DNA from 4 places in the Streptosporangium sp. CA-135522 genome. Region 2 is predicted to be linked to each of the others. Evidence: riboswitches for the same ligand, from Rfam matches in the RefSeq annotation. Region 2 holds a riboswitch; each other region holds the start of a gene.
The links. A riboswitch is a leader RNA that binds a small molecule or an ion and turns the genes downstream of it on or off. The one in region 2 is predicted to bind cyclic di-AMP.
Positions count from the first base shown of each region.

Region 1: another riboswitch for cyclic di-AMP. It lies ahead of ACQPYK_RS37720 (coiled-coil domain-containing protein); the one in region 2 lies ahead of ACQPYK_RS47005 (NlpC/P60 family protein).
Region 3: another riboswitch for cyclic di-AMP. It lies ahead of ACQPYK_RS17260 (CHAP domain-containing protein); the one in region 2 lies ahead of ACQPYK_RS47005 (NlpC/P60 family protein).
Region 4: another riboswitch for cyclic di-AMP. It lies ahead of ACQPYK_RS41000 (C40 family peptidase); the one in region 2 lies ahead of ACQPYK_RS47005 (NlpC/P60 family protein).

Region 1 covers NZ_CP192026.1:7,992,045-7,996,246, reverse strand. Annotated here, with positions in the region: gene ACQPYK_RS37725 (GNAT family N-acetyltransferase) at 1-442, opposite strand, end outside; gene ACQPYK_RS37720 (coiled-coil domain-containing protein) at 763-1,686, opposite strand; cyclic di-AMP (ydaO/yuaA leader) riboswitch at 1,740-1,875, opposite strand; gene galT (galactose-1-phosphate uridylyltransferase) at 1,947-3,026, opposite strand; gene ACQPYK_RS37710 (DeoR/GlpR family DNA-binding transcription regulator) at 3,023-3,823, opposite strand; gene ACQPYK_RS37705 (HD domain-containing protein) at 3,908-4,202, opposite strand, start outside.
Region 2 covers NZ_CP192026.1:10,030,946-10,035,147, reverse strand. Annotated here, with positions in the region: gene lysX (bifunctional lysylphosphatidylglycerol synthetase/lysine--tRNA ligase LysX) at 1-237, shown strand, start outside; gene ACQPYK_RS47015 (TetR/AcrR family transcriptional regulator) at 221-1,006, opposite strand; gene ACQPYK_RS47010 (LuxR C-terminal-related transcriptional regulator) at 1,223-1,423, shown strand; gene ACQPYK_RS47005 (NlpC/P60 family protein) at 1,661-2,623, opposite strand; cyclic di-AMP (ydaO/yuaA leader) riboswitch at 2,716-2,866, opposite strand; gene ACQPYK_RS47000 (amino-acid N-acetyltransferase) at 3,205-3,858, shown strand; gene ACQPYK_RS46995 (RDD family protein) at 4,095-4,202, shown strand, end outside.
Region 3 covers NZ_CP192026.1:3,662,133-3,666,334, forward strand. Annotated here, with positions in the region: gene ACQPYK_RS17255 (ABC transporter substrate-binding protein) at 1-413, opposite strand, end outside; gene ACQPYK_RS17260 (CHAP domain-containing protein) at 1,019-1,714, opposite strand; cyclic di-AMP (ydaO/yuaA leader) riboswitch at 1,735-1,870, opposite strand; gene ACQPYK_RS17265 (TetR/AcrR family transcriptional regulator) at 2,241-2,819, opposite strand; gene ACQPYK_RS17270 (oxidoreductase) at 2,835-3,707, opposite strand; gene ACQPYK_RS17275 (hypothetical protein) at 3,859-4,202, shown strand, end outside.
Region 4 covers NZ_CP192026.1:8,694,425-8,698,626, forward strand. Annotated here, with positions in the region: gene ACQPYK_RS40990 (branched-chain amino acid aminotransferase) at 1-233, opposite strand, end outside; gene ACQPYK_RS40995 (3-isopropylmalate dehydrogenase) at 408-1,454, opposite strand; cyclic di-AMP (ydaO/yuaA leader) riboswitch at 1,598-1,828, shown strand; gene ACQPYK_RS41000 (C40 family peptidase) at 1,816-2,544, shown strand; gene ACQPYK_RS41005 (ROK family protein) at 2,674-3,846, opposite strand; gene ACQPYK_RS41010 (sugar ABC transporter substrate-binding protein) at 3,964-4,202, shown strand, end outside.

The DNA.
Region 1 (4,202 bases), 2.0 Mb from region 2:
TGTCGTTCAGAACCGTGCTGAGCAGCCGGTTCCCGTTTCCGTAACCCATTCGGCTGAACATGACGTACAAGCCGCTGAGCTCCATCCCGGAACTGTCGGGTGAGATCTCGGCGAACCCGATGATCCGGTTGTTGGATCGGGCCACGTACAGGCCGTCGCTGCCGGCGTCGGCCTTTCTGCTCCATTCGAGGATCTTGCGGGGCGTGAGGTCGTGTCTGACGAACTCGGAGAGAGCGCTGACGTCCATCCCCGGGACCTCGGCGTAGGTGGACTGAAAAGAGGATCGGTGGGCCTGGAGGATGCCCACTCCGTCGCCCGGCCTTGCCCGGTCTATCCGCACCGAGGGCCAGGCGACGTTACCGGTGGTCGTGCTCGGGTGGCGCAGGAACCTCTCGGCGGCGCCGAAGATGCCCCTGCCGGGCCTGACGGGAATCCTAGACATCGGCGACGACCCCGTTGAGCGCGATGCCGCGGATCGGGCCGCTCGCCTTCGCCGCCACGCAGGCGACCGGCGGCGAGATGAGCGGCGGATCCGTCCGACGCGTGGCCGGCTCCCGCGGGGCCGGCCGCGCCGACGCCACGAGACGAGGCGGGCGGGCGCGTTGTGACGAGTCCGATCGGACGAACCGTGATCTTGCCATACGCCATGCCCGTTCTTGATCGTTCTGTCGGTGAGAAGACAGGTTCGCACGAACTGCCCGTGGCGTACAACTGATCACAGCAGCGCCGGAAACGAGGCCGGGGCACGGGGGAAGGGGCGGGTCAGAACATCGAGATGTGGACGTGGTCGAAGTGGTTGGCGGTGACGCCGCCGCGGTCGGACATGGCGCGCCAGCCGGTGCCGGAGTTGATGCGCTGGCGCCAGATCACGTACTTGACGCCTAGGTTGGCCCTGTTCTTGAGAGCCCAGGCGGCGATCTCCTCGCCGAGCTTGACGTGGTCCGCCGAGGGTGTCGAGCCGCCGGTGCTCATCATGAAGTCGCAGGCGCGGCCGAGCGGGTGTTCGCCGCCGTCGTTCTCGGAGCGGTAGCAACCGATCTCGTACGGCAGGGCGAAGCGCTTCTCGATCGCCTCGCGCATGATCCGGGTGCGGTCGGTGATGTTGTCGGCGCCTGCGGGGAGCTGGGGCGCCCAGCTGCCGTCGGAGCGTCGGCCGGAGCCCGTGGGGGCGAGCGCGTCGAGCTTCTCCTCGATGGCGTCGATCACCTTCTCGGCGTCTTCGCGCTGGGCCTCCACCACCCCGGCCTCCTCGCCGATCTGCTCGGTGAGCAGGGCCGCCTTCTCCGCCGCCTGCTTCTTCAGATCGCGGCTTTGGGCGAAGACCTGTAGCTGGCTGCTCTGCTGGGCGGTGAGCTGCTCCATGATCGCGGCGCCGCCCATGTTGGTGGAGAACAGCATCGAGGGCAGGGTGGTGAAATCGCTCTGGTAGCGGAGCCGGGCGATGGAGTCGACCTGCTTTTCGGCTTCGGTGTAGGCCTCCTCGGCCTTGCGCAGGTCCGCCCGGGCGGCCGTCTCGGCGGCCTGGGCCTTCTTGAGGGACGCGCGCTTGGCCGCGTAGGCCTCGATGAGCCCGTCGACCTTCTTGTTCAGCTTGGCCAGTTCTGCGCGGAGCCGGGACTCGTCCGGCTTGGGGGTCGCGTTACCCACGGTCGCCGTGCCGAAGGTGAACGCAAGGACCGAAACCATGGAAACGGCCAAAGCCGTATGGCGACGGAACGCGGGGGACAGAGCCGCCACGACTCTCCTCTCCTACCGCCTACCGGGTTAGCTGACGGGTTCGGGCTGGAGGAAGCCCTTCCACCGAAGTGGTTCACCCCAAATGCGATGGGTCCCCGGCTCCCGGGCGATGCGCCCGGAATTAGGCATATCGGACATTAGGTCCGATGTGTGAGGATGGTAGTGGTAAACCCTGAGTAACGCGACCCCAATCTGATGCTAATCAGTGATCAGTTTGTGACAACAGATCGCAAAAGATGTGCCGTCTCCTCGGGGAGGACGTCGTTCACGAACGCCCCCATGCCCGACTCCGATCCGGCGAGATATTTCAGCTTGCCCGGCGCCCGGCGGACACTGAACAGCTCCAGGTGTGCGTAGGAAAGGTCGCGACCGGCGTTCACCGGCGCCTGATGCCAGCCCGCGACGTACGGCATGGCCACGCCGAACAGGCCGTCCAGCCGGCGGAGCACGTCCGTGTAGAGCGGTCCGAACGCCGCGCGCTCGGCGGCCTCCAGTCCGCCCAGGTCGGGGACCTGGCGGTGGGGGTAGATGTGGATCTCCACCGGCCAGCGTGCCGCGGCGGGGACGAAGGCCGTCCAGTGCTCGTTGGAGGCGATCACGCGGACCCCCGCCTCGCGCTCGGCGGCGAGCACGTCGGCGAACAGGTTGCGGCCCGTTCGTTCCCGGTGCCGTTCGGCCGCGCCGAGAGACAGCTTGGTGCGCGGGGTCACGTAGGGGTAGGCGTAGATCTGGCCGTGCGGGTGGGTCAGCGTGATGCCGATCTCCGCTCCCCGGTTCTCGAAACAGAACACCTGCTCCACACCGGGCATCGCCGACAGCTCCGCCGTACGGTCGATCCAGGCCTCCATGACCAGCTCGACCTGGTCGGCGGAGAGCTCGGAGAAGGAGGAGTCGTGGTCGGAGGTGAAGCAGACCACCTCGCACCGGCCGATCCCCGGGCGGACCTCGCTCAGCCCGCCGACCTGGGAGTATTCGCCCAGCTGAGCGGAGAAGGACGGGAAGCGGTTTTCGAAGACGACGACGTCGTAGGCCGGTGAGGGGATCTCGGTCGAGTGGCCGGGGGTCGACGGGCATAGCGGGCACTCGCTGGCCGGGGGGAGGAAGGTGCGGCCCTGGCGGTGGCCGGCCACCGCGATCCACTCCTCGGTCAGCGGGTCGTAGCGCAGCTCGGAGGCCGCGGGGCGGGGCGGCAGCTCGCGCTCGTCGATCGTGCTGCGGTCGGCGTCGTCACGCCGGTCGAAGTAGAGCAGCTCGCGGCCGTCGGCCAGGTGGGTGATCGTGCGTTTCATCGGCTCAGCGCCTCGCTCTCCGGCTGCGGCTCGGTGATGATCAGCTCGCCCACCTGTGCGGTGAGCTCGTCGCGGGCCTCGTCCGACAGGCCGGAGTCGGTGATCACGACGTGGGCCTGGGCCAGCTCGGCGATCGTGCTGATCCCCACCGTCCCCCACTTGGTGTGGTCGGCGGGCACCACGAGGCGGTGCGCGGAGGCGACCAGCTCGCGGTCGGTCTCCGCCTCCAGCAGGTTCGGCGTGGTGAACCCGGCGCGGGCGTTCATCCCGTGCACGCCGAGGAACAGGGTGTCCACGTGGAGCCTGCGGATCGCCGCCACGGCCACCGGGCCGACCAGCGCGTCCGAGGGAGTGCGGACGCCGCCGGTCAGCACGACGGTGCGGTCCGTGCGGGGAGAACGGTGAAAGACGTCGGCGATCCGGATCGAGTTGGTGATCACGGTCAGGTCGGGCACGTCGATCACGAAGTGGGCCAGCGTCCAGGTCGTCGTCCCGGCGGACAGGGCGATCGCCGTGCCGGGCCGGACGAGCGCCGCGGCGTGCTGGGCGATCGCCTCCTTCTCCGCCTGCTGACGCATCGACTTGGCGGCGAATCCGGGCTCCTCCGTCGAGCCGGGTCCGGCGGCGGTGGCCCCGCCGTGCACCTTTTCCACCAGCCCGCGCTCGGCGAGCACCTCCAGATCCCTGCGAATCGTCATGTCGGATACGCCGAGCTCACGTACGAGGTCGGCGACCCTGACCCCACCACTGCTGCGCACCCGCTCCAAAATCGCCTGCTGCCGTTGTTGGGCGAGCATTGATCCACTCCTTAATCAAACAGATTCCACCAAATTATCACAGAGAGGCCAGGTGATCGGTGTTGAATCCTGGTGAATAGTCGCTCACAGGCGCTCAAGCTCGGCATGGATGTTCGCCCTGGCCGGAGCCTCCAGGTCGGCGATGCGGAAGATCACCGGTAGGTCGAGCAGCGAGCGGAGTACGGCCTCCCGGCCGCGCCGGAAGGCGTCGTCCGGCACGAAGGAGTACTCCTGGCGCACGGCCGCCGCGTAGGCCGCGTAGACCTCGGGCGGAGCGGCCAGGATCGCCAGGTCGGCGTCGCAGAGTACGGCGCCGTCCGCGTCGTCGGGCGCGGGGTCGTGTGTGAGGGTGAGCCTGACCAGCCGGGCCACGGTGGCC
Region 2 (4,202 bases):
TACTCGGAGCTGAGCGACCCGATCGAGCAGCGCCGCCGTCTCACCGAGCAGTCGCTGCTCGCCGCGGGCGGCGACCCGGAGGCCATGCAGCTCGACGAGGACTTCCTGACCGCCCTGGAGTACGCCATGCCGCCCACCGGTGGCGTGGGGGTCGGCGTGGACCGCCTCGTGATGGCCTTCACCGGCAAGAACATTCGCGAGACGATCCTGTTCCCGCTGGTCAAGCCAGCAGGCTGAACCCGCCGGAGTGACCGCCCGGGACGGGACCCCTCTCCCGCGGCGGCACCGGATCTCTCACGGCGGCACCGGATCGGCCGAGGGCCCTTCCGGTGTCGCCTTCCGGCGCGCCCGCCGCCGGACTCTTCGGCACGCCTCCCGGCGGGCCCGCTCCCGGGCCGCCCGGAGGGATCGCCCCGGGGGTGTGGCGCAGGCCCGTCGTCAGCCAGCGCAGCGCCTCGGCGAACAGCTCGGACGGCACCGCGGCGCGGTCGGCGCGGCGTTGCGTGACGAGTCCTTCGAAGAGCCCGATGATCGCGGTGGCCACGGCGGCCGGATCGTGCGCCGCGCAGTGCGGATCCACCAGACGGGCGACGGCCGTACGGGAAGTCCGCCAGCGGGCGGCCAGGCGGTCGGTCAATTCCGGCCGGCTCAGCGCATAGCGCAGAAACTCCATTTCCAGCGTGCCCCGCATCGCGTGGTGATCGGCCACTTCGGTCAGATACTCGCCGAAAGCGGCAAAAACGCCCTCGTCTTCCTCCCATTCGGGGGTGATTTCCTCCACGCCGTCAAGGTGGCGGGTGGCGTGCTCGTCGAAGAGCGTCAGGAAGAGCTCGTCTTTTCCGGTGAAATGTGAGTAGACGGCGCCGACCGTGTGGCCGGCCCTGGTGGCGATCTCATCGACCGAGGCCCCGGCGAAACCTTGTTCTGCGAAGACTTCCGCCGCCGCGGCCAGCAGGCGTCTGCGGGTGCGCGCCTTGGCTTGGCTGCGACTTAACCGCAAAGGCACCGACATATCATGAGTACTTCACGTAGCGACCGCTATGTCAATAGCGCTCGGCATCTCTATGAAGAGGGGAACTTGACGACCTTTGAACGAGGCGTTTACCGTTCCTGACGGGCGGCATTGATTCCAACTTACTCACGCCTGAGTTCCAGTGCGGGGGGAGCGACTGTAGTGGCATATCCAGAAGTGGATTCCCGTCGCGACGACAGCCTCCTGGGCATGGGCGAGATCGGTCTCAGTGACGAAGATCTCGTGCTCCTGGCAGAGCTTGCCAAGGGCGTCACCGTGGACCGGGTGGGGCGTCGGCTCGACATCAGCGGCCGGACCGTCCGCCGCAGGCTCCGTGGGATCTGCGACCGCATCGGCGTCGCCACGGCGATCGAAGCCGTGGCCTGGGCCGCCCGCCGCCGCCTGATCTGATTCTCAGCCTGGCCTGAGCCGCCCGCCTGATCTGATTCTCGGTCGTGGCCCGGGTCGCCCGCTTGGCCCGGCCTTCGGTCGTGGCCCGGGTCGCCCGCCTGGCCCGGCCTTCGGCCGTGGCCTGGATCATGCGTCTGGCCTCGGCCACCCGATCCGGTCGCCGTCCGGTCGTCGGCCGTCCGGTCCGGGTCCTGTCCGCCGCGGACCGCAAGCGGGCCGCGGCGTTTCAGACTCGTCTCAGTCCGCGACCCGCACACCGCCGGCGAAGGGCCGGTTGTCGATCGTGGTGATGTGGATGACATCACCGGTCTGGGGCGCGTGGACCATCATGCCCGCACCGATGTAGATCCCGACGTGGTGCAGGTCGTTGTAGAAGAAGACCAGGTCTCCCGGGCGCAGCTCGTCTCTGGAGACATGGGTGCCGGCCGTCCACTGGTCGCCGGTGTAGTGCGGCAGGCTGATGCCGACCTTCTGGTAGGCCCACATGACCAGGCCGGAGCAGTCGAAGGAGTTGGGGCCCTCGGCACCCCAGACATACGGCCTCAGCTGCTGGGTGAGCGCCCAGCGGGCGGCCTCGGCGGCCTTTCCGCTGCCGACGATCGGCACGCTGATCTTCACTCGGCTGCCGATGGTGGTCTTGGACCGGCTGCGCACCTCGCTGAACAGGTTGCTCTCGACCTTGCCGATCAGCCGCTCGATCCTGGTGCGCTTGGTGCCGAGCTCGCTCAGGAGATCCTTGACCTCGGTGGTGCGGGCCTTGGCACTGGCCTGAGCCCGTTCGGCGGCCTGGATCGCTCGGGCGACCTGGGCGACCTCCTCGCTCTGCTGCTGCTGGAGGGCGTAGCTCGTGGTGGCCTGGTCGAGGAAGGAGTCGGGATCGCTCGACTGGGTGAAGGCGAGGGCGGAGCCCAGGCCGCCCGACATGTAGGTGCTCTGCGCGAGGAGGGTGGCCTTGGTGCGCCGGGACGCCAGCTCCGACTCGCTGACGGCGAGGGTCTTCTTGGCGCTCTCGGCGGCCCGCTGCGCCTGCTTGAGCTTGACCCGCTCGCCGTTGTACTGCTCGGTGAGCGTCTCGATCTCGGTGTGCAGCTTCTCGACCTGCTTGGCGAGCTCTTTGAGGTTGGGCTGCGGATCGGCGGTGGCCGCGACCAGTGGGGTGCCGAGGGTCAGAGAGGCGAAGGCCAATCCGATGACCGCCATCCGGCAGGTGAGTCCACGCGATGCGTGTTCTTGATGACGGGTATGTCTACCCGCGCGCTTACCCCCACGGTTGCGCGTGCGCTTCACCAACAGGCTCCTCTCTCGGCCGCCTACCGGGTTAGCTGACGGGTTCGGGCCGGAGGCAGCCCTACCGAGGACGCCGGTGGCCTCTCGGATTCACCCCAGGGGACTAATGGGTGGGTCCCCGGTTCCCCGGGTCCGGGGATTCGGCGGGTCAGCTTTTTACCATCGCTGACATCGAGCACGGACATTAGTGCAATTGGAGGTTCATGCTCAACCAGAACCACAAACTCGGTAGAGCTTTCACAACTGAAATGTCACGGAGAGGTCACACCTCTTCATGATCAACATGTGCATCACGCTGGTTCTACGTACTTTCCGTGTTCGTGGAGCGAGGGTCTTCGCAGCTCTCGGGCCCGGTGAAATACGGGCCTCGCCCGACCGGCGGCGCTCCCGCCGCACCGTGATGATCGGACTACCAAGGGTCATCTGGTGAGCACGGGTCGCGAGTTAAGGATGAGCCGTAATCCGTCGGCGACGAGGACGTACGCTGATCGGTCATGGAGCAGGTTGCTGAGCATTTCCCCGTGCCGGCCGTACGCGACACCGGGGTCGCGGAGCCGGGACCGGGAGCCGGGAGTGAAGGCGTGGACGCGCAGCGGGATTCGCGGGACCGGCCGGGAGCCGGGGCGGACGTGGCCGCGGTCGCGGTGCGCCGCGCCCGGACTCCGGACGTGCGTGCCATCCGGCGGCTCGTCGACACCTACGGAGGAGCCGGGCCCCGTCTCCTGGAGAAGGCCACGGTCACCCTGTACGAGGACATCCAGGAGTTCTGGGTGGCCGAACAGGCGGGCGTCGTCGTGGGCTGCGGGGCGCTCCACGTGCTCTGGGAGGACCTCGCCGAGATCCGCACCGTCGCCGTCGATCCCGGCTGCCGCGGGCTGGGCATCGGCCACCGGATCGTCTCCGAGCTCATCCGCACCGCCGGTGAGCTCGGGCTGCGCCGGGTCTTCTGTCTGACCTTCGAGGTCGGCTTCTTCGCCAGGCACGGGTTCCGGGAGATCCAGGGCACGCCCGTCTCGCCGGAGGTATACGCCGAACTTCTCGCCTCATATGACGAGGGCGTCGCGGAGTTCCTCGACCTGGAGCACGTCAAGCCGAACACCTTGGGAAACACCCGGATGCTGCTCCACCTCGCCCGTGATCACGAATGATGTGGCGTCGATGGCCATCGACCGGAAAGATGACTGTTGATACCTATGTCGATACCTTGTGCTGCAGCAAGCATGTGAGTCTCACATATGCCACATGCCAGTCGAAGTGAGGTGACGCGGTGAGCACCGGACAGCCGCCGTATCAGGATGATCCCGACCGCGATCGCACACCGTCGGGGCAGCCGGAGTACGGACAGCACAATGCGGGTCGAGCATCCGCTGAGCATGACCCTGACGTGACAATTGTGGGATATCGATCGGAGGCCTCACAGCCGCACACCGGTCCGGGGCAGACCATGCCCGGTTACGGGCAGCCGAGCACCGGCGCCTACGGCCAGCCGGAC
Region 3 (4,202 bases), 3.9 Mb from region 2:
CGGCTGTCCAGGCCGTACGCGCCGAGGTCGGTGAAGAACTGCGGACGCGCCTTCATGAGACCCATCGCGCCTTCGTCCAGGGCGATGATGTCGGCCGCGCCGCTTCCGGCCTGCAGACGCTGCAGCAGCTGGGGCAGGTAGACGTCCTCGAAGCGGTCGGTGAGGTTCTGGTACTTCACCTGGATGTTCGGATGCGCGGCGTTCCACGTCTCCACGGCCTTGTCATAGCCGAAGTTCTCGCCACCGCCGAAGGTGTGCACGGTGATGGTCACCGGCTCGGCGGCCGGCGCGGAGGAGCCGCCGCCGGTCGCCGGCTTGGCGGGTTCACTCGAACCGCAGGAAGTGATCGCCAGGGCGGTGGCCGCCATCACCGCGACCGCGGCGAGCTTGCCATGCCGCTTGTTGTTCAACATTCCGGACCCCTCTCAGGTGGTCGCCCGAATCGATGGGAGGTGGCGTCGCGGATCGGTCCCCGACAAACGCGTCCGCGACGGGTTGTCCCTCAACGTGTTTTGGGAGCGCTCCCACGAAGAGTGGACGATAGGCATCCGGGACGTCAATATGCCGAAACTCAACCGTTACATCCCACCCTTTATGTGGGGACGAATAGTTATATAAGTCGACAAATCACCCAGAGGTGTGTTTGGGAGCGCTCCCATCGCAGGGGGATGCAACCGGACATTCCTTACGGCGAGGTCGTCGTTCGAGTGGACCGGGCACCGCGAAGGGCCGGCGAGCCGTGGGGGCGGGGTGCCGAGAGGCCGCGGGGGCACGGGGAGGGGGCCTGCCGGGGAGGACCGTGAGACGCGGCCGGGTGAGGACCGTGAGACGCGACTGGGGGAGGGAGGCGAGAGCGCGAGCAGGGGGCGGACGCCGAAAGGGCCCGGCTCTGATGAGCCGGGCCCTTTTTCGTGCTCCGTGCCGAGGGGGCGGCCGGTGCGTGCCGATGGATCGGCGGTGCGTGCCGAGGGGGCGGCCGGTGCGCGCCGATGGATCGGCGGTGTTGCGCGCCGGTGGATCAGCCGGCGTAGACCGGGTAGCCGTAGCCGACGACCTGGGACTTGGGCCGGACGCGCTGCTCGACCCGGCCGTTGCCGGTGTTGCCCTCGATCGTGCTGATCGTGCCGTCGCCGTTGTCCTTCTTCACGAAGCCGACGTGGTCGATCCCGCTGATGCTCTTGCCACCGTTCCAGTCGAAGTAGACGACGGCGCCGGGCTTGGCGGCGTTGCCCCAGTGGTCGTTGTTCTTGAACCACCGGGCGTGGGCGACGGTGTAGGCGTCCCAGCCCATGGTGGGACGGATGCCGGCCTGCTCGCCGACCCAGGAGACGAACATCGCGCACCAGGGGGCGTTGGCGTAGGCCCGCACGTTGCCGCCGTCACGGGCGACGGTCTCCCGGGCGCGGGGGGAGGAGACGTACCAGGACTGGAACTTCGTCCCGCCGCCCTGGGCGTTCTCGGAGACGCCGACCTGCTTGGCGGCGATGCGCAGGACCTGCGCGGCCGTGACCTTGGGCAGGCGCGCGGCCTTGGCCTGGAGAGGGGTCTCGGTGGTCTTGGAGATCTCCACCTGGGGGATGGCGACGGGGAGCTGTCCCGGAGTGTCCGCCAGGGCGGCGGGGACTGCGGCGATGCTGCCACCCAGGGCGATGGAAGCGCCCAGAACGATGCGGGTCAGGTGACGGGTCTTGGGGGTGAGGCGGTTCTTGGCCATGCGGGGGTGTGACTCCTTGCTTCGCTTCTCATTCCGCCTACCGGGTTAGCTGACGGGTTCGGGCTGGGAAGTGCCCTACGGCGCGCAAAGGCGCCGATTCACCCCAAGAACGTGGTTCCCCGGTTCCGCGACTCGCGGATTCGGCGGCCGTGCTCACCGGGCGGAGTGATCCACTCCGATGCGACACGGTCGGGCAATGTGTTGGTAACGCGTAGACCTGCAAAGACCTAGGCGTTCACCAGGAATGACTAGAAGCTACGTGAAACGGACAAACGATTACAAGTGGGACACATTGCCTTGGCTTGGGAATGCGTCCGAATCGAGGGGGAAGACTTGGTCTTTCCCAAGATCACTCCGCTCGCTCCCGGCGTCCGGGAGGAGACCGGAAACGCCGAGGCGCACGGCCTTTCCGCGAGGAGACGAGGGAAAAGTGCGCCGCCCGACTCCCTCCTCGTCCCCCGGTGTTCGTCATCAACGTAGATCTTTTCCCCAAGAGGGGTTTTACCTGCGAAAACGCTCGCTTCGATCAGTGTTTCGTCGCGGACCAGGCATGGATCAGCGGCAGCAGCACCCGGTCGACCGTCTCCTCGGCGAAGGCCTCGTCGAGCGGCTTTCCGAGGATGAGCAGCCGATGCCAGACCAGGGCCTCGGTGACCCTCCTGATCTCGCCGGGCTCGATCCTTTCCGGTAGTTCGCCCCGCTCGCGGGCGCGGTCGAGCAGCGGGGTGGTGCCGGTGATGTCGGGGCGGGGCACGTGCTCGCGCAGGGCGGCCGCCAGGTCGGGCGTGGTGAGCAGTGCGGGCAGCAGCCCGAAGACGAGGCTGTGCCTTTGCTCCAGGGTCCGGCAGAACCCGGCCACCACCGCCGTCAGGTCGCCGCGCATCGACCCGGTGTCGGGCGGCGGCGCGACGTCGATCTCCAGATGGTTGCAGACCAGGTCGACGACCAGCGCTTCCTTGCCCGGCCAGCGGCGGTAGATCGTGGCCTTGCTCGCGCTGGCGCGCTTGGCGATCTGGTCGACGGACATGCGGTCGAACCCGACTTCGGAGAGCAGTTCCATGGTCGCGTCGAGAATCGCCCGCTCCCGGCTGGGATCGAGACGCAAGGTGCCTCCGATGGGCTACGAGTGCCGTGTGATCGTCTTGAATCGTACGCCCGTGAGCTCCTCCGAGGTCTCCCACAGCCGCCGGGCCACATCCTCCTCCAGTGCCTTGGGGGAAGGGGTCAGCGTCTTCGGGCCCGGACCGATGAACTGGCCGCCGGTCACCTCGGTGGAGGTGGCGGCGTAGAGGGAGGGGATCGCGCCCTTGAGCGGAGGCTGCAGCGCCAAACGCATGAGGGCGTTGACCGGCCTGGTGAGCACGCCCAGCTTCATGATGCCGGTGGCCGTCGCACCGGGATGAGTGGCCACGCTGAGCAGCCGCCCCTCCGCTCTGCGCTGCAGCTCCAGCGTGAACAGCAGGTTGGCGAGCTTCGACCTGCCGTAGGCCGAGAACCGCCCGTAGCGGCGTTCGAGGCCCAGGTCGCCGAAGTCGATCCGGCCCAGGCCGTGCGCGTCGCTGGAGACCGTGACCACCCGGGCGCTCGGCCGGGCGAGCAGGTGCGGCAGCAGCAGCCCGGTCAGGGCGAAGTGACCCAGGTGGTTGGTGCCGAACTGCATCTCGAACCCGTCGGCGGTGGTCCGCCGAGGGATCATGCCGACTCCCGCGTTGTTGACCAGTATGTCGAGGGGCCCGTCGAAGGCGGAGGCGAACGCCCGCACCGAGCTCAGATCGGCCAGGTCCAGCCGTCTCCACTCGATTCGCGCGTCCGCGACCCGCAGGCGGATCGCGGACGTCGCCGCCTCTCCCCTGGCCCGATCCCGTGTGGCCACGATGACCCGCGCACCGTGCCCGGCCAGGTGCAGCGCGGTCGGGAGTCCGATGCCGCCACCGGCGCCGGTGACCACCGCGGTGGTGCCGGTCAGGTCGGGGATGTCGTCCGGGGTCCACATGGCTCGCTCCTCTGAGGCGTGAGGCAAGGTGTACGAAACCGTTCCGTACACCACGGTAGATCGTCCTGGATCAGATGCGCAAGTGGGCGTATTCGGGTGTTCACCCACAGTTCCCGGGCGTGTAAGACATCCCGGTTACGGTGAGGCAGTCGTGAACGGGTCATCGCCCGGCGTGGAGCACGGTCGAGACCACGCGCGGGAGCAGGGTTCGGCCGTTGCCTGGGTGGAGTCCCCGCTGCAGATGCTCTGCGCCGTGGAAGCCCACCACGCCGGGCTGCTCGGCCCACGTGCCCGAGTGGTGCCCCGAGCGGGCCTGCGTCCGCTCCTGATCACCCGCCGTGAGATCTCCCGGCTCGGCCCGCCCGGCGGGCTGGAGCTGGCCGCTCCCGAGCCTGAGATGCCCAGGCCCCGCCGGGGCACGACCTGGGCGGTCGGCGACGCCTTCTCCGGCAAGGTGCAGTTCGGCTGGCTGACCGCCCTGCCGGGCCGCATCGT
Region 4 (4,202 bases), 1.3 Mb from region 2:
AAGAGCTCCTGGGCGTAGTGGAAGACCGAGGTGGCCGGGTCCAGGCTCAGCGGGCCGTACGGCGTGAGCCGCGCGTCGTGCCAGCCCTCCCCCTCAGTGTAGTCGATCGAGATCATGTGATCGGTGAAGGTCTGTCCGAATCCGGGACTCTCCAGTACCTGCTCACGCTCGGCTGCGGTGCGAGCGTGGTCGGAGAGCTGCACGTCGAAGCTGAGCTTCTGAGCGGTGGTCATGACGGAGATCCTTCTCTTTGTGGCGGTCTGCACCTGAGTCCATTCTGCGATGGACCAGGTAACGGGAAACTACTGCATCTATGTCGGAAACCGGCAGTGCCGGGATAAAAGAAGACGCGCCCGGCGGCTCACGTGAGCCGCCGGGCGCGTCTGAGGTGGGGGAAGGCGGCTTCGTCAGCCGGCTACTCGGGCGGTGATGTCGTCACCGATCTCGTGGGTGGTGCGGCTGGTCCAGCCGGTCTGCCGCTCGAGCAGGTCGTCGGCGACGGCCTGCTCGACCCGGGCGGCCTCGGCGGACAGGCCGAGGTGGTCCAGGAGCATGGCGACCGACAGGATCGTCGCGGTCGGGTCGGCCTTGCCCTGGCCCGCGATGTCGGGGGCACTGCCGTGGACCGGCTCGAACATGCTCGGCGCGGTGCGGTCGGGGTTGATGTTGCCACTGGCCGCCAGGCCGATGCCACCGGCGACGGCGGCGCCGATGTCGGTGAGGATGTCACCGAAGAGGTTGTCGGTGACGATCACGTCGAACCGCTCCGGCTGGCTGACGAAGAACATCGAGGCGGCGTCGATGTGGCAGTAGTCGGTCTGGACGTCGGGATATTCCAGGCTGACCCGATCGAACGTGCGGGCCCAGAGGTCGCCGGCGTAGGTGAGCACGTTGGTCTTGTGGACCAGCGTCAGCTTCTTGCGGGCTCGGCCGAGCGCCTTGTCGAAGGCGTAGCGGACGACGCGCTCGACGCCGAAGGCGGTGTTCAGCGACTCCTGGGTGGCGATCTCGTGCGGGGTGCCGCGGCGCAGCACGCCGCCCGCGCCCGCGTAGAGGCTCTCGGTGCCCTCGCGGACGACGACCATGTCGATGTCTTCGGGACGGGCCTTGCCCAGCGGGGTCTCGACGCCGGGGAAGAGCCTGACCGGGCGCAGGTTGACGTAGTGGTCGAGCTCGAAGCGGAGCTTGAGCAGCAGGTCGCGCTCCAGGATGCCCGGCGGAACGCTGGGGTCGCCGATCGCGCCGAGCAGGATCGCGTCATATCCGCGCAGCTCGTCAAGGGCCGTGTCGGAGAGGACCTCACCGGTCTGGTGGTAGCGCTTGGCGCCGAGGTCGTAGGTGGTGGTCTCCACCTTCGTGCCGACCGCTTCGAGCACCTTCAGGCCCTCGGCGACGACCTCGACTCCGATCCCGTCCCCGGGGATGACTGCCAGGCGAATGTTGCGCGAATCCATGCAGGCACCTTACCGGCCCGTCTCGGTAATCGAACACCCATCTCATCTGACGGACACTTTCCCCTCACTCGGACCCTCTGATCGTTTTGTCCGTTTTTGCGACGTATTGACCCTTTAATGAACTTTCGTTATGGTCCTCTGCATTCGAACCGATGCCTAATCCGCCCAGGTCGTCCCCTCTTTCGGCCTGCGCGGAGCCGGGGAACCACTTCCGGGATCCACGGCCGCCCAGGACATCTCGCTTCGCCCGGCGAAGCCGTGTCCTGAGCCGCCTACACGGGATCCCTTGGGGCGAATCAGCGCTTCTCGCGCCGTAGGGCGGCCTCCACGCCCGAGCCCGACAGCTAACCCGGCCGGCCCTATGGAAGGAACCATCCTGTCCGGCAAACTTTCCCCCCGCGTCCTGTCCCTGATCGTCGCCGGCACCGCCGTGTTCGCGACGCCGGCCGTCGCTTCGACCGCCGTCCTGGCCGACGCTCCCGCTCCGGCCCCCGTTTCCACGCCGGCGCCCGATGCCGTTCCCGCTTCCGCGCCCGATGCCGTTCCCGCACCCGCCCCCGCTTCCGCGCCCGATGCCGTTCCCGCGCCCGCCCCCAAGATCGTGACGCTCACCGGTCCCAAGCTCAAGGAGATCATCGCCAAGCGGACCCCCCTGCCCGCCTGGAAGAAGGCCGTGAAGTGGGCCATGGCCCAGCGCGGCACGCCCTACGTCTGGGGTGGCACCGGCAAGGGCGGCTTCGACTGCTCCGGCCTGATGCTCCGCGCCTACGGCGCCGCCGGGATCCACCTGCCCCGCGTCACCAACGACCAGTACGCAGCCTTCTCCAAGAAGGTCCCCTGGAAGAACCTCCAGCCCGGCGACCTGGTCTTCTTCCACAGTCTCGGCCACGTCGGCATGATCACCAGACCGGGCTACATGGTCCACGCCCCGCAGACCGGCGACGTGGTCAAGGAGGAGAAGCTCGACGCCTGGCGCCGCAGCAGTTTCGCCGGCGCCGTCCGCCCCGACCGTTCAGGCGTCAAGCTCACCGTCCAGCGGGCCAAGGTCGCGGCCGAACCCGCTCCCCCGATGCTTCAGGCCACCGCCTGAGGCCCCCTGAGCAGCGGGGCGCCGCGGGTCCGCCCGCCCGCGGCGCCCCGCCTCGCGCCCCATTCGGGGTCGCCATCAGTGCCGCCCCCTTCAGTGCCGCCCGTTCGGGGCCGTCCGCGCCCGCGCTGTTCAGGCCTGGCGTGCGGCGAAGATGACGTCCCAGGCACGGGCCAGCGCACGGGCGACGGCGCCGAGCAGGACCCCGCTGTCGCCCAGGGTGCTCGCCACCACGGTGGGACGTAGCGGTCCGAGCTCGGCGATCCGGCCGGCGATCGAGTCGCCGAGCAGGTCGAGATTGCGACCGACGCCACCGGTCAGCACGACCACCTCCGGATCCAGGACCGCGGCCACCGCGACGACCAGCCCGCCGATCCGGCGCCCCTCGGCCTCGACGACGGCCAGTGCGACCGGGTCCCCGGCCGCCGCCGCGGCGAACACCTCCTTGGCGGTCGCCAGCCGGAGCCCCGCCGCCCGAGCCTCGCGCACCACGCCGAGCGCGCCGGCCACGGTCTCGGTGAGCCCGTGCTCCAGCGTCTCCTGGTCGGGGGCGAGATCCTCGGCCGCGGGCAGGTAGGAGACCTCTCCCGCGGCGCCGCGCGCCCCGGAGTAGAGCTCGCCGTTGATGACGATGCCCATGCCGACGCCGGTGCCGACGGACACCAGCGCGAAGTGGGACTTCTCCTTGCCCTCCCCGTAGGCGTGCTCGCCGAGGGCGGCCAGGTTGATGTCGTTCTCTATCGCCAGGTCCGTCTCCAGCGCGGCACGCAGCCGGTCGAGCAGGCCGGGACTGCCCCAGCCGGGCAGGTTCGCGGCGAGGTCCAGCCGACCGGCGTCGGGATCGTAGACGCCGGGGCTGCCGACCACCGCGTAGGCGACCGAAGCCCATTCGAGATCGGCCTCGGCCACCGCCGCCTGGGCCAGGTCCCGGACCCGCGCGACCAGGTCGTCCTCGCTTCGCGCGTCGTTGCGGCCGTCACGGCGGCCGACGAAGCGGCCCCGGAGGTCGGCCACCGCCACCCGGATCCAGTCTCGGCCGATGTCGACGCCCGCGACGTGCACGGCACTGGCGTTCATGTCGTAGAGCGAGGTCACCGGGCCCGGACGGCCGGAGACCTCGCCGACCAGATGGACCAGCCCGTCTTCCTCCAGACCGGCCAACGCCGCCGACACGGTGGGTTTGGACAGGCCGGTGACCTTGGCCAGGTCGGCGCGCGAGGCCGGACCGTGTTCGAGGAGCTGGTCGAGAAGACGCCGCTCGTTCATCACCCGCAGCAGCCGTGGATTGCCGAGCTGGCCTCGCACCTTCACTCTCCTCTTGTGATCCCGATGATCCTGCGAAAAGGCTAGCCAACGCTCTTGATAGTAAACTACCTTTCTTACCAATCACGTTCGGGGCGGTACGCGAAAGGACGATGTGCGATGCACCGAGGATGGCTGGCCATTCCGCTGACGGCGGTGGCGCTCGCGACGGCCGCCTGCGGCGGCGGCTCGACCGCTACCACCACTCCCCAGGCCAAGGAGGGCGAGAACGCGGCCACGATCGCGCTCTTCCTCCCCGAGTCGAAGACCACCCGCTACGAGGCGTTCGACCGGCCCCTCTTCGAAGCCAAGGTCAAGCAGCTGTGCCCGGCCTGCAAGCTCCTCTACAGCAACGCCGA